2 regions of the Alteriqipengyuania triglochinis genome follow, and region 2 is predicted to be linked to the other one. Evidence: riboswitches for the same ligand, from Rfam matches in the RefSeq annotation. Region 2 holds a riboswitch; the other holds the start of a gene.
What was found. Region 2 has a riboswitch for cobalamin ahead of ACYQ0L_RS10545 (TonB-dependent receptor plug domain-containing protein). Riboswitches for the same ligand answer to the same signal wherever they lie in the genome.
Positions count from the first base shown of each region.

Region 1: linked by a shared signal. The riboswitch ahead of ACYQ0L_RS12510 (TonB-dependent receptor plug domain-containing protein) and the one ahead of ACYQ0L_RS10545 (TonB-dependent receptor plug domain-containing protein) in region 2 are both predicted to bind cobalamin.

Region 1 is NZ_BAAHNC010000003.1:488,672-495,981, reverse strand. Features, by position in the region: gene cobT (nicotinate-nucleotide--dimethylbenzimidazole phosphoribosyltransferase) at 1-403, opposite strand, end outside; gene ACYQ0L_RS12515 (DUF1636 domain-containing protein) at 400-810, opposite strand; gene ACYQ0L_RS12510 (TonB-dependent receptor plug domain-containing protein) at 807-2,726, opposite strand; cobalamin riboswitch at 2,899-3,090, opposite strand; cobalamin riboswitch at 3,162-3,373, shown strand; gene ACYQ0L_RS12505 (hypothetical protein) at 3,580-4,185, shown strand; gene cobO (cob(I)yrinic acid a,c-diamide adenosyltransferase) at 4,182-4,796, shown strand; gene ACYQ0L_RS12495 (cobyrinic acid a,c-diamide synthase CobB) at 4,793-6,127, shown strand; gene ACYQ0L_RS12490 (AraC family transcriptional regulator) at 6,101-6,859, opposite strand; gene ACYQ0L_RS12485 (alpha/beta hydrolase) at 7,024-7,310, shown strand, end outside.
Region 2 is NZ_BAAHNC010000003.1:71,303-78,612, reverse strand. Features, by position in the region: gene ACYQ0L_RS10560 (ABC transporter ATP-binding protein) at 1-77, opposite strand, end outside; gene ACYQ0L_RS10555 (FecCD family ABC transporter permease) at 74-1,039, opposite strand; gene ACYQ0L_RS10550 (ABC transporter substrate-binding protein) at 1,036-1,860, opposite strand; gene ACYQ0L_RS10545 (TonB-dependent receptor plug domain-containing protein) at 1,857-3,800, opposite strand; cobalamin riboswitch at 3,900-4,109, opposite strand; gene ACYQ0L_RS10540 (cell wall hydrolase) at 4,296-5,399, shown strand; gene ACYQ0L_RS10535 (hypothetical protein) at 5,544-5,858, shown strand; gene ACYQ0L_RS10530 (putative bifunctional diguanylate cyclase/phosphodiesterase) at 5,982-7,310, shown strand, end outside.

The DNA of each region.
Region 1 (7,310 bases), 420 kb from region 2:
TCGCGGGTGCCCGCGAAATATCGGCGGTCGGCGTGTCGAGGTCGAGCGCGAGGACCGCAAGGCTGGCCCCGCAGGCGTAAGTCAGCGCGTTGATCGCTGCACCGCCATGCTCGAAGTTCGCGACCATCTGCGCAGTCACCTCTGGCGGAAAGGCGCTGACCCCTTGCGCCGCACATCCGTGATTGCCTGCGAAGACGACCGCATCGATCCGCCCCAACTGTGGTCGGGCCGTTCCCTGCCAGCCCGCCATGAAGACCGCGATCTCCTCCAGCCTGCCCAGTGAACCCGCCGGTTTGGTCAGCTCCGCCTGCCGCGCGCTCGCGGCGGCGCGCGCATCGGCATCCGGCTTGGGAAGCGTGGCGAGCGCGTGCGCGAATGCGGCTGGACCGGCGAAGGCAATCATGTCGCGATCATGCCCTCGGGCGGGACGCGCACGATGAAGTGGCCTTTCACGCCTGCAGGCCAATTCGCATAGGCGACCTTGCCATGCTCGCTTTCAGCGTGATGGGCAGCGTATTCCAGGATCGCCTCGGCGCTGTCGCGATCGGGCGTAAAGTCGCCCAGGACATAGCCGATCTTGCCCGGCCCCCGCACGTGCACGGTGCAGTGCCGCTGGCACGCGAACAGGCACGGCATCTCCTCGATCGCGATAGCGCCGTATTGCTCGCTCGCGCCCTGCGCCTCGCGCAGTGCCTGCGCCAGGCGCGCGCCGCCGCGCTGCCCGTCATCGTCTTCGCGACGATCGGCGGACAGGCGGCAGGTGCTGCACACGACGATCGATGCGCCGCTGCTGGCAGGCGCCAGCGTCACAGCCGCGCCCTCAGGCCGATATGCACGCTGCGGCCGAGCGTGCCGTATCCCTTGGCGGTGACATAGTCGGTATCGAACAGGTTCTCGACCCGGCCGTAGAGCACCAGCGATCCGCTTACCTGCCATTCACCGCGCAGGTCGGTGAGCAGATAATCGTCCAGCACGTCGCCCCCTGCCCGATCGGTGCTTTCACCGGCATAGCGCAGCGCGACGCTGAGCGAATGGCCCGCCGCTGCCTGATAGCCGATCGTACCATTGGCCAGGTAATGTGGCACGCGCGGCAATTGGTCGCCGAAGGTGGAACCCTCGGTGCGATCCTCCGCTTCTACCCAGCTGAAATTGCCGCGCGCGAAGATCGCGCCGAACCGCGCATCGCCGGAGATTTCCACGCCGCGCGCATGGCTTTGGTCGACATTGTCGTAATAGCCGAAGCGCTCCATATCGCTGCCGGGAATGAAGCACTCTGCCGGGAGTGGGGACGCGGCAGGGCAATAGGCGAAATCGATCAGGTTATCGCTGTCGCGCTCGAAATAGACGGCCGAGAATGTCAGCCGGTCATCCAGCAGATCCTGCTCGACACCCGCTTCCCACCCCTTGGCATGTTCGGGCTTCAGGTCGGCGAAGCCATACTGGCTGAACAGTTGGTAGAGCGAAGGCGCCTTGAAGCCTTCGGAATAGTTCGCCCGCAACCGCGTGCCGCGATTCCCTGGCTCGAAGCTCGCGCCCGCGCTGAACACGGTGTTGTCGCCGAAGCGGGAGTGATCGTCGTAACGCACACCGCCGTCGAGGGTCAGCCCGGCGATCGGGGTGATGCGCGCCAGCGCATAGAGGCTGTTCGTTTCGGCCTGAGCGCTTGTCACGTCGACCGGCGCATCATTGTCGCGCGGGGAGGCGGTACGCATGCGCTGCTCTTCACGCTCCGCCCCGAAGGAGACCTGCACCATATCTGACAGGGTCAGATCGCCCTGATATTCGTAGCGACGCGTACGCCCCTGCGCGTCGAAGGTCTGATTGCGGACCGATCTTGCGGGATCGAAATTGTCGCGGTCTGTGCGGGTCTCGATGAAGGCGAGCCGATTGGTCAGCCGCCCGTCCAGCACGGTCGCATTGATTCCCGCGTAGGTCGCCCAGGTCTGCGTCACGCCATAGGCGCGCGTGTCGCCCGAAGAGCCGTCGAAATCGTTGCGGCCATGCGAGTAGTAGCCGCGCAGATCGGCCGATAATGCGGGTGCTAGCTTCGCGGTCAGCGTGCCGCTTGCCGATTGCCGGTCGAACCCGTCGCGCTCGGTACCGCCGGCCCGTGCAGAGATCCCGTCGGTGGTGAAGGTGCTGCCCGCGATGCGCCAGTCGAGCACCTTGCCGCTGCCGCCGACGCCCGCGCGCGCATTCAGCGTGTTGCGCGATCCGCCCTCGATCGAGACGCGGCCCTCCAGCGGGGCGGTGGGGCGGTTGGTCAGCACGTTCACCACGCCGCCGATGGCATTGCTGCCCCACAGGATCGACTGCGGCCCGCGCAGGATCTCTACCCGCTCGATATCGTCGGCGAACAGGTTGCCGAAGTCCGCGCCGCCATCGGTGGTGGAAGCATCGGCCAGCCGCATGCCGTCGACGACCAGGACGGTCTGGCCCGGATCGGCCCCGCGCACGCGCAGCGAGGTGGATGTGCCATAGCCGCCATTGCGCGTCAGGCTGATGCCGGGCGTACGCAGGAGCACATCGGACACCGCGATCGGCTGCTCCTGCTCGATCCGTTCGAGGTCGAGCACGGTTACCGACGACGACACGCGATCGATCTCGACCGGCGTCCTGAGCGCGGAGACGACGATGGTATCCTCTGCCTCCTCCGCCTGGGCGGCGGTGGAAAGCGGCAGGACGGCGGCGAGCGCCAAGATAGAAATACGATAGTTTTCGGGCATGAACATTCCCCACAAGTGACACGACGCTCCGCTTGGATCGTGTCAGGGGGAATGACGGGAACAGGCACCGCGAGGCGCACGCACCAGCCATCCCGTCCGGCACACGCCGCACGAGGCTATGGCTGTCGTTTCTCGAGGAAGACCCCGTTCGGCCGGCACACCCTGTCCGGACGAAGAACGACGGCGTCAGGCAGGTCTCCTGGCTCGCGGGTCGATGCCGGTCGGGCCGCCTTCTCGGGCCGCTTGCGCGCCCCAATGGCATGATGGCCGATGGCTCTCCGCTCACAGTTGCAGGGGCAGCCACGGTCTTGAACCGCGTTCCCTTTCAATCCCCTCTCGGGGAACCTGAAGCTTGGCACCCGGATATGGTGCGCCAGCGTGCGTGGCAAGCCCGTTTTGCGGCCGCGAGCTCTTGCCTGCGCCGCCGATCGGCCATATCAGGGAGGTGTAACGGGTGCCCGAAAGGGCTTAATCGGGAAGTCCGGCAGGCTGGTATAACCAGCCCAATCCGGCACTGCTCCCGCAACTGTAAGCCGGTGAGCGGACCGCCATCGCGCCATTGAACGGGCATCGTGCCCTTTCGAGAAGGCGGCGGTCTCCGCGTCGAACCGGCCAGTCAGGAAACCGGCCTGTTGCCGTCGTTCTTCGCCCGGGCGGGATGTACCGGTCGAAAGAGGGTCCGATCCCTTGGTGGACGACACCTGTGTGTGCGTTGGAGGGAGAGGGCCGTCATCCGGCACTCGCGATCATATGTGCGCGCCATGGCTGCTGGTCATGGTCTCCTGTCCCGTTGCCCCGGCCCTGTCGGCCGGACGCGCCGGGCAACGCATCGTTGTATCTTCGAGGGAGTCCAATGATGTCAGAACTATCCAGCCCAGCCCCGTCCGATCACGCGATCCGGCGGTTCGACATTCTCGTCTTCGCCGCGCTTGCTGTGGTCATGCTGGCGACCCGCCCGCACTCGCTGAGCGAGTTCGTGCACCTGCCCGAAACCAGCCTCGCCAGCTTCCTCGTCGCCGGGTTCTACATTCGCCCGCGCCTCGCCTTCCCCGCACTGTTCGCGCTCGCTTTCGCGATCGATCTTGCGGTGATCGGGATCGAGGGCGGGCAGAGCTTCTGCTTCACCATCGCCTACTGGATGCTGCTGCCCGCCTATGGCGTCATGTGGCTGGCGGGGCGTTTCGCCGCCGCCCGGCTCGAGGTGAAGCCTGCACACCTGCCCGCGCTCATCGCCATCGTCGCGGGCGCAGCGTTCGTTTCCAATGCCTTTTCCAGCGGCGGGTTCTACGCGCTCAGCGGGCATTTCCCCGATGCGAGCCTGGCCGGGTGGCTGCCGCGCCTCGAACGCTATTTCCCCGGCACGCTGATCGCCACGCTGAGCTGGACCGGCATCGCAGTGGTCGCGCATGTCGCGGCGCGCAGCCTGACCGGCCAGCGCGTACCGGACAGCAACCGGTGAGCGAGGCCGACAAGGAAGAGATAGACCGCCGCCACCGTGCCCGCACGGCGAAGCACAAAGAGGTGGTCGACAAACGCATTGCAGCCGCGCAGGAGGACAAGGGCCTGCTGCTGGTCCTGACCGGAAACGGCAAGGGCAAGTCTTCCTCCGCCTTCGGAATGGTCGCGCGCACGCTTGGCTATGGCCACAAGGCGGCGGTCTTCCAGTTCATCAAGGGCAAGGAGGAAGTGGGCGAGCGCGCCTATTTCGCGCGCGACCCCAACATGCGCTGGGAACGCTGCGGCGAAGGGTTCACGTGGGAAACGCAGAACCGCGACCGCGATATCGCCGCCGCCCGTGCAGGCTGGGAAAAGGCGAAGGAGGCGCTTGCCGATCCCTCGATCCACCTCGTCGTGCTGGACGAGCTGACCTATCTGGTCACCTATCGCTATCTCGCGCTCGAAGAGATCATGCCCGCGATCGAGGCGCGCCCGCCGATGCAGCATGTCGTCATCACCGGACGCGCGGCGCATGACGTGTTTCTGGAGGCTGCGGACACCGTCAGTTCGATCCGCGATGAGAAGCACGCCTTTCGCGCCGGGATCCGCGCGCAAAAGGGCATCGATCTTTGAGCGCCAGCGCAAGCTGCCCCGCCCTGCTCGTCGCCGCGCCCGCATCGGGCCAGGGTAAGACGACGGTCACCGCAGCGCTGGCGCGCCGCTATCGTGAGCGTGGCCTACGGGTTCGCGTGTTCAAATGCGGGCCGGATTTCCTCGACCCGATGATTCTCGAGCGGGCGAGCGGGCATCCGGTCCATTCGCTCGACCTGTTCATGGTGGGCGAGGATGATTGCCGCCGCCTGCTCTACGAGGCCGCATGCGAGGCGGATGTCATCCTGGTGGAAGGCGTGATGGGCCTGTTCGACGGCGATCCGTCCGCCGCCGACATCGCCGCGCGCTTCGGCCTGCCCGTGTTGGCGGTGATCGACGGTTCGGCCATGGCACAAAGCTTCGGCGCGATCGTGCACGGTCTTGCCACCTATCGCAGCGATATCGAGCTGTACGGGGCGATTGCCAATCGGGTGGGAAGCGCCCGCCATGCCACCATGCTGGAAGACAGCGTGCGCGCGCCCGTCCGGTGGCTGGGCGCGATCGAGCGCAGTGCGGATTTCGCCTTGCCCGAACGCCACCTCGGCCTGCTGATGGCAGAGGAAATCGCGGGGCTGGACGAACGGATTGCGACGTGCGCGCGAGGGCTGCCTGACGAGGTGGACCAGCTGCCGCCGCCGGTCACCTTCAGCCCCGCTGCGGATTACGCCGCGCTTCAGGCGCACCTTGATGGACGACGCATCGCGATCGCGCGCGATGCCTGCTTCGCCTTCATCTATCCCGACAATCTGGCCGTGCTTCGCGAACTGGGCGCGGACCTCGCTTTCTTCTCCCCGCTTGGCGGAGACCCCCTGCCCGATTGCGACGCATTATGGCTGCCCGGCGGCTATCCCGAACTCCATGCCGAAGCGCTGGCGAACAATCGCGCGTTTATGGATGCGCTGCGGGCCCATCACGAACAGGACAAGCCGATTCTGGCCGAATGCGGCGGCATGATGGTCTGTGCGCAGGAGCTGGAGACGATCGACGGGCAGGCCCACCCCATGGCGGGGCTCCTCCCCGGTCGCACGATCATGCAATCACGGCTCGGCGGTCTCGGCCTGCAGGAGTGCCCGTGGCCCGGCGGCACGCTGCGCGGGCACGGCTTTCACTATTCGCGGATCGAGACCGATCTCGCGCCCTTCGCCCAGACCCGCAATCCCAACGGCGGACGCAGTGAGGCGCTGTTCGTGCGCGGATCGCTGCGGGCGAGCTATGTCCATTCCTACTTCAGGTCGGGCGGCGCGGCGGCCTCCGCACTCTTCAGGCAGACTGCCGCCGGAGCCCCCTCACGGCTCGAGATATTGGCGGGGTGACTGGCCGAAGGTGCGGCGGAACATGGCGCTGAAACCGCTCGCGCTTTCGTACCCCACTTCGTACGCCGCGCGGGTGATCGACATGCCTTCGCTCAACAGGGAAAGCGCTTCCATCAGGCGGACCTGTTGGCGCCACACCGCCAGCCCCATCCCGGTTTCCGCCTTGAAAGAGCGGGTGAAGGTCCTGCGCCCCATGCCGATTTCGCTCGCCCACTCGTCGATATCGCGGTTGCAGGATGGGTCCTTGAGAAGCGCCTCGCAGACCTTCAGCAGGCGCGGATCGCGCGGCATGGTCACCTGATAAGGTGCATCCGGCATCCGCTCGATCTCTTCCAGCAGCAGTGCGATTATTCGCCCGGCGCGACCGGTGTCGGCTGCCTGCGGATCGAGCCGCGCCGTCTCAAGGATCAGCGCTTTCAGAAAATCGGAGACCTCGAAGGCCCGGCAATCGTGCCCGCGGGCGTTGAGTTCGGGCTTGAGATACAGCGTGCGCAGCGAAACCGGCCCGCGGCAATAAACCTCGTGATCGGTGTGCGCCGGGATCCACACCGCGCGCTGCGGGGGGATGACATAGCTGATATCGGGCGTGCGCACCGACATCACCCCGGCAGAGGCGTACAGCACCTGGATATGATCGTGGTGGTGGAGCGGATCGAGATATCCTGCCGGATATTCGTCGACCAGAACGACGACCGGCTGGTTTCTCGCGAGAATGTCGAAGCTGTGCTGCATTGGACCTTCGCTATTCCGGGCGGACTGAACGGCACCGGCAGATATATTGCAAGTGCGAGACAGGGCTTGGCCTGATCGTGCGCGTCATTGACCCGTCCGGAGTAGAGATGACGCCGCGCTCCCCCTAGCCGATACCGGAAGGTCGAAGGATAAAGGATTGGTCTATGGGCAAGTTCGAACCGGGCAGCGCTCAAGTCGATCCGGACATCGCCACGTTCGTTGCCAGGGTGGCCAAGGCCTATGCCGAACATAGCGCACCCGGGACAGCCGATCCGGATGACCGCCGCGCGATTGCCGAGCGCGTGCGCGAAGAGTGGCGCAGCGGCGGCCCGGCCATGGCGGAAACGCGGACATGGACCCGGCGGGGCCTGCGCACGCGCCTGCACCGCCCCGTCGAAGGGGAGGACCTGCCGGCCTTCTTCTATATCCATGGCGGCGGGTGGACGATCTT
Region 2 (7,310 bases):
TGGGCGGAGACTCCGCGCAGCCGCCGGTCGAGCGCGAGGTTGCACGCCTCGATCATCTTTTCACGGTGCCGCCTCATGTCAGGCCCAGCCCCCCACCGCGACGCAGGCGTAGCAGCAGCCAGAGGAAGAAAGGCGCACCGATCAGCGATAGCGCAATCCCCAGCCGCAACTCGCTGACCAGCGGCAGCATTCGCAGGACACCGTCGGCGACCAGCACCAGCAGCGCGCCCGCCAGCGCGCTCGGCACGATCAGCGAAGACGGGCGGCGATCGGTCATCGGGCGGACCAGATGGGGCACCATCAGCCCAACGAAGCCTATGATCCCGGCGACAGCGACCCCGCTCCCGATCGTCAGCGCCACCCCGATCACCAGCAGGAACAGCAGGTTCTCCATGTTCACGCCCATCGAACGCGCTGCATCCTCGCCCAGCGTAAGCGCGTCGAGTGCGGGCGCAGCGCGCACCAGCACCACGATCCCTGCCAGCGTCAGCGGCGCGGCGAGCGCAACATCGTTCCAGCTGCGATCGGTCAGCGCGCCCATCAGCCAGGTGACGATCTCGCTCAGCGCCCACGGATTGGGGGCAAGGCTGATGACGAGGCTGGTGAGCGCGCCCGCGAGGCTCGCGATCATCAGCCCGGCGAGCGTGAACAGCGCGATCCCGCCGCCGCGTCCGGCCATGAGCGCGAGCAGCGCCATCGCCGCGCCCGCACCCGCCAGCGCGAGCAGCGGGAGAAGCCAGCCGTTCGCCGCGTAGCCGAGCGAGAAGCTCAGCACCGCGCCCAGCGCCGCGCCGGGGGCGATGCCGAACAGTCCGGGATCGGCGAGCGGATTGCGCAGATAGCCCTGCATCGCCGCGCCCGACGCGCCCAGCCCCGCGCCGACCGTGACCGCCAGCAGCGCGCGCGGCAGGCGCAGTTCCGCTACGATCAGGGTGGCGCGCGCATCGTCGAGCCCGAAGATCCATGCCTTGCCGGCGAGGAGCGACAGCGGAATCGCGACCAGCAGCGCACCCAGCAGGATCAGGCTGGCGCGGCTCATCCGCGGCCGTCCCGGATGTGCGCCAGCCGCTGCGCGGCGCGGATCAGGCTCGGCCCGCCACAATAGTAGAGCTGCGGCGCGAATTCGGCGCGGCGCGTGGACAGCTTGCGCAGGGCCGGATGGTGGAGCGTGCGCGATTCCTCATCGCCGCGAGGGCCCGCATGCAGCAGCAGATCGGGCGGGTCGAGCAGTACGGCCTCCAGCGGCAGGCGGTCGCCCTGCCCCAGCCCGCGTGTCGCCTTCGCCGGACGCAGGCCGACGCGGTGCATCAGGTCGACCACCAGCGCCCCATCGCCCGGCACGATCCCGCCCGGCTGCCACAGGATGGTCGCAGGACCTTCGCGATCCGAGGGCGGCGCCGCAGCGGTCAGCGCGGCATCGATCCGCCCAACGAGGGCATCGCCCGCCTCCGGCTCGCCCACGGCATCGGCCAGATCGCGCACCTGGGCGAGGTTTTCATCGACACTGCTGGCAATGCCGAAGGTCACCACCGGAATGCCCAGCTCGTCCAGCGCGCGGCGGGTGGAAGGCGCAAGATATGTAGAGGCGACGACCATGGTGGCGTCGGCGGCGAGAATCTCCTCCACCGAACCACCCGTCGCGGGCCAGCGCCGGGCCTGCGCCAGCGGCATCGATGTGGCGGACGGATCATGGCTGTAGTGCGACACCGCCGCCAGCTTGTCCGGCGCAATCTCCGCAAGGATCGCGTCGGTGCACGGGTTGAGGCTGACGATGCGCAGCGCGTCACCATCGCGCGGGGCTGGCGGGGTCGAACACCCCGCCAGCACGCACGCGATCGCGATGGCTGCGCTGCGGATCATAGGCCGACGCGCAGCCCTGCGAAGACCCCGCGGGGCGCCTGGTTATAGCCGTCGGCGGTCTGATACTCCTCGTCGAACAGGTTCTCGACCCGCCCGAAGACCTCGACCGGGCGCTCGCCCGCGATCAGCCCCAGCGGGACCGAGACGCGCAGGTCGACGAGGGTATAGGCATCGAGGCGGGTGGTGTTCGCCGCATTGTCGAACGTATCTCCCACGATGCGCACGTCGCCGCCGATTACCGGCACGCCCGCGGTATCGGGCGCGAGCGCCCAGTCGACCGAGACGGTGCCCGCATGGCGCGGGCGGCGGGCCAGTTCGTTGCCGAAATTGGCCGTGCCTTCGCTGCGGTCTTCCGCCTCGACATAGGCATAGGCGGCGCGCAGGCTGAGCCCGGCGAACGGCGAAACACCCGCTTCGACTTCCACGCCCCGCGCGCGGGCCTGCGACACGTTGTCGTAGGTACCGAAGGGGCGATCGGTGCAGATGCCGGTGAGCGGTGTTGGGCAGCTGATGAAGGCGATGAGGTTTTCGCTGTCACGCTGGAAGGCGGTGACGCCGGCGTAGAACGGCGCGGTCCGCGTGCCGTAGGCGAGTCCGAGATCGTAGCTCGTGCTCTCTTCGGGCTGGAGCGCCTTGTTCCCATAGTCCGAAAACAGCTGGTAGAGCGAAGGCGCCTTGAAGCCTTCGCCCACGCTGGCGCGCAGGCGCAGGTTGGGCACGATTTCGTAGGTCAGGTCGCCGCCGAAGCTGGTTGCGCCGCCGAAATCGTCATGCTCGTCCTGCCGCACGCCGACATGGCCCGACAGGCCGCGGAACTCGATCCCCGCCTGCACATAGCCGCCAAAGATGCTGGTATCGGCCGAGCTGGGCGTGCCGTAGGAGGTGCTCTCGTAATCGGACCACAGGTTTTCCGCGCCGAAATTGACGATCAGCGGGCCGATCGGACGCCACTCGCCGCGCAGTTCGACCCGGTCGGAGCGCCCCTCGCTCTCGAAGGTCGCATCCTCGCCGGGCCCCGGCAGGTTGTCGCGCGACGTGTCGGAGAAGCTGTAGGCCCCGCGCAGGTAGAGCGGCCCGCCATCATAGAGGGCGCCGACCGCGCCGGAGAGCTGCTCGGTCTGCTGCATCTCCTCGGTATCGCCCAGCGCGAAGGCGGGTGCGGGAAAGCCGTCGATCTCCAGCTCGCCCTTGGCATAGCGCAGGTTGCCGAACACTTCGACGGTGCGCGAAAGATAGGCGCGGCCGCGCAGGTTGTAGGCCTGCTGCTGGAAGCCGTCGTCCTCGGTGCCGTTCGCTGCGGCCGAGAAGCCATCGGTGGTCAGGTAGCTCGCCGAACCGCCGATGAAGCCGATATCGCCCGCAATGCCGCCCTTGATGCTGGAGGCGACCGTGCCGCGCGATCCGGCTTCGACCGATCCGGCCAGTCCGGTCCGCTCCACGGTCGAGGCGACCAGCACCCCGGCCAGCGCATCGGCGCCCCACACCACGGAGTTGGAGCCGCGCAGCAGCTCTACCTTGGCGAGGTTGGACGCCCCCAGCGTGCCGAAATCGAAGCCGCCGGCGGGCGACGCGGTGTCCGCCACGCGCACCCCGTCGATCAGGACGAGGAGCTGGTCGTTCGCAGCGCCCCGCACCGAGATGCCGGTGGTCGCGCCCAGGCCGCCGGTGCGGTTGAAGGTGACGCCGGGCACGCGCTGGATGACGCGTGCGAAGTCCGGCCCCTGGATATCGGCGATTTCCTGCGCCCCGATCACGGTCACCGGCTGGCCGGTATCCTCGACCTCGCTCGGATTGCCGGTCACCGTGACGGTGATCGATTCTTCGGGCATCTCGGCCGCGTCGGAAGCCAGAACCAGCGGTGCTTCGCCGTCCGCTTCCTGCGCAAACGCAGGGGACGCCAGGCCCAGAACCGAACCGGAAAGCAGCAAGATCGTACGCATCAAAACTCCATCACAAGCATTACTGTCGCTCATGACGGAAGGCACGGGCCATGATCGCCAGCGCCTTTCCTCCGCTTCCCCGGTGCACCCCGCCCGAAGTCGAACGACGCATCGCGGGCAGGTCTCCTGGCTCCCGGATCGTAGCGGTTCCGCTGGCCTTCCCATCCCGGCGCATGTGGTCGGAACAGTGGCTGTGGGCGCGGACCGCTCCCCGGTTACAGTTGCGGGGGCAGCGAGGGGTTTGCACCCTCTTCCCTCTTAGGTGGACGAACCTCGCGGCACGCCCACACCTGCAATGCTGCCGCGCGCTTAGGCCCTTCGTCATGCAGGCGCAACAATTCGTCGCACACCGCAATCCAGGGTTAACCACGCCGGTTCATGCTTCGCATCGGGCTGTCCCGCTACAATACGGTGCATACGCAGACGGCGCGCTTGCGAAGCTTAACGCCTAGTGGCGCCCTGCCCCGCTCCATCCACCTTCCGTCAAGGATTCGCTTGCGCCAGACCCGCCGCCCAGCCCAGATCGCCCCCCGCCCCGTCGCTGCCCGCAAGGCATGGCGCGGCGTGGCGGTGCTGTGCGGCGCGCTGGCCCTGCCCGCCATGGCGGCGCAGGCGGAATGGCGGCTGCCCGAAATCGCCCCCGAAGCGAGCGAGATCGTGGCGGACAGTCTGATGGAACCGATGGCGTTCGAGAAGGCCGGGGCGAGCTTTCCGGGCTCGGCGTTCTACTTTCTGGCCGATCCGCCCGCCGCCGCCGGCACCGCCAACGCGGCGGTGGACGGGGGCAAGGGTATCAACCCGATCGGAGCGTGGAACGGCGATCCCGATGCAGCGATCGCGATCGAGGCGGCGGGTCCCGCGGCGCACGCTTTCGTCAGCCGCGGCACGGGGATCGACAAGGCCCGCGCGCTCGATTGCCTTGCCAAGGCGGTCTATTACGAAGCCGCGAGCGAGAGCGAAGGTGGCCAGCGGGCGGTCGCACAGGTGGTCCTGAACCGCGTGGCGCATCCGGCCTATCCCAGGACCGTATGCGGGGTCGTCTATCAGGGATCGCAGCGGCGCACCGGCTGTCAGTTCACCTTTACCTGCGACGGTTCGCTGGACCGCAAGCCCTCGGCAACGTCCTGGGCCCGGGCGCTGTCGGTGGCGCGCCGCGCCCTGTCGGGGCAGGTCTACGCACCGGTCGGCCTCGCTACGCATTATCACACCACCTGGGTCAATCCGTACTGGGCCCCCAGCCTCGCGCACATCGGCACGATCGGCGCGCACCGCTTCTATCGCTGGCCGGGCAATGCCAGCCGCCCCGATGCGTTCAGCGACGTCTACCGCGGGGGCGAGCCGGTGCCCGTGCCTGCCCGCGCTGCCGCGGTCAGCGAGCCCGCGCCCGATCCAATCGCCGTGGCGCGGCAATATGACGGCGCGGAAGCGACATCTGTCCCGGCGGCTTCGCCCTCCGTCGGCGCATCCCCCGCGCCGTCCGGCAGCGCGGGCGCCCGGGCGCAGACTTCGCGGCAGGACAATCCCGTGCCGACCGAAGGCCCGGGCAGCGTCCGCCCCGAATACGCCAATAGCGGGCGGTGGATCGCGCAACCAAACTGAGCCGCATCGGCAGCGGCCCGGCGGCCGCGCCAGCCCGGCAGAGCGTGGTTAATTTGCCGTAACCGTGCTTCTGCGCGAAAGATTCATGCCCGGCCTCTATTGATGCAAGGATCGATCCATCTCCCAATCGCAGGATCCTTACCGATGCCCCGCGGCCTTGCCCCCAACCGCCCCAGCTATCGCCTGTCGCAGGGCGGTTCTATCCCCGTGCGCATTCCGGAACCCGCCAACGACAACGTGCTGCCCGGACGCCCGGCGCAGGACGAAGCGGAGATGCGCGCAGCGCTGGGGCATTTCGCGCGCCATCACATGAATGCGGCGCATGACGCGCATGCGCGGGCCACGAAAGCGTTCGACGCCGGGGACGAGGAAAACTTCGTTTTCTGGGCGAATATCTGCCGCGCGCTCGACCGCAGGCTCGCCGAAACGCTTTCTTCCGCATGGGGAAACCCTGTCTGACCCAGGATCTGCCCCGCATCCCCGTTGCGATGGCCCGGATGTGCGCGCACGAGCGTGGTAACGCGCGCGTTAAGCCTTTTGTGACGGTTATTGCGTAGTGCGGTCGTTGCGATGATGTCGAGAGTGATCCGTGACGCCACCGAGACGTGGCAGCGCCTGTTAACCGGGGACGAGATGAGCGAGCGCGTCCGGCGCACGCTCGTCAGCACTCTCTATACCCAACCCCTCAGCCTGGCCATCGGTGCCGCGATCGGCATCCTGACCGCATTCGTCACCGCATTCCACGTGCCGGAAACGCCGGTGATCGTTTCGGTCGCGCTGCTGACCGTGGTGGCGATCGCGCGTATCGTGTCGTCCTACGCGCTTGCTGCGTCACCTTCCGCGTCGACGCGCATGCTCGAACTGGTGTTCGAAATCGGGGCCTTCAGCTACGCCCTGCTGTTCGGGCTGCTCGGCGCGATGACGATCCTTTACGAAGCGCCGGTCGAAGTCGTCGTCATGATGGTTTCGTGCGCACTGTGCTACGGCATGGCGATCGCCTCACGCAATGCCGGTCGCCAAGTGATCGCGCTGTGCCAGATGATGTTGAGCTTCTCACCGGTGCTCGTCGCCTGCGTGATGAACGGATCGATCGCGATGCTGATGCTCGCCGTCTCGATCCTGCTCGTGATTCCCTCCACCACCAGCGTGACGGTGAACATGCAGCGCGTGCTGAGCCGGTCGATCATCGCTGCCGAGACGAGCGAGCGGCTGGCGCGCAAGATGGAACAGCTCGCCCATAGCGACGTCGTTACCGGTCTGAAGAACCGGGCCGGCCTCAACGAGCTGCTCGTGACCCATCTGATGCAGACCGAACCGGACCAGCCGCTGGCGCTGTTCTGGCTCGACCTCGACCGGTTCAAGGAGGTCAACGACCTGATGGGCCACCAGCTGGGCGACCAGCTGCTTGCCGAGATCGCCCGTCGTCTGCGCGACAGCCTGCCCGAAGGCGCGGGGATCGCGCGCTTCGGCGGCGACGAGTTCGTGTTCTTCTGCAACGTCCATCACCGCGAACAGTGCGAAGCGCTGGCGACGCGGATTCTCGAACAGGTCATGCGCCCGATCCGGCTCGATTCCGAACGGCTCGAGATCAGCGGCTCGATGGGCATCGCGATGATGCCCGACGACGGGACCGATGCCGACCGGCTGATGCAGGCGGCCGACCTTGCGCTGTATCATGCCAAGCTCGAGTCGCGCGGGAGCCACCGTTTCTTCGATCCCTCGATGACACGCGATCTGGCGAACCGGCGCGAGATCGAGGCCGAGCTGCGGCTGGCGATCAAGCGCGACGAATTGTCGCTGTTCTTCCAGCCGATCGTCGACCTCAAGACCGGGCGCATCCGCTCTTTCGAAGCGCTGCTGCGCTGGTTCCACCCGGTCAAGGGCGAGCTGCGCCCGGCCGAGTTCATCCCG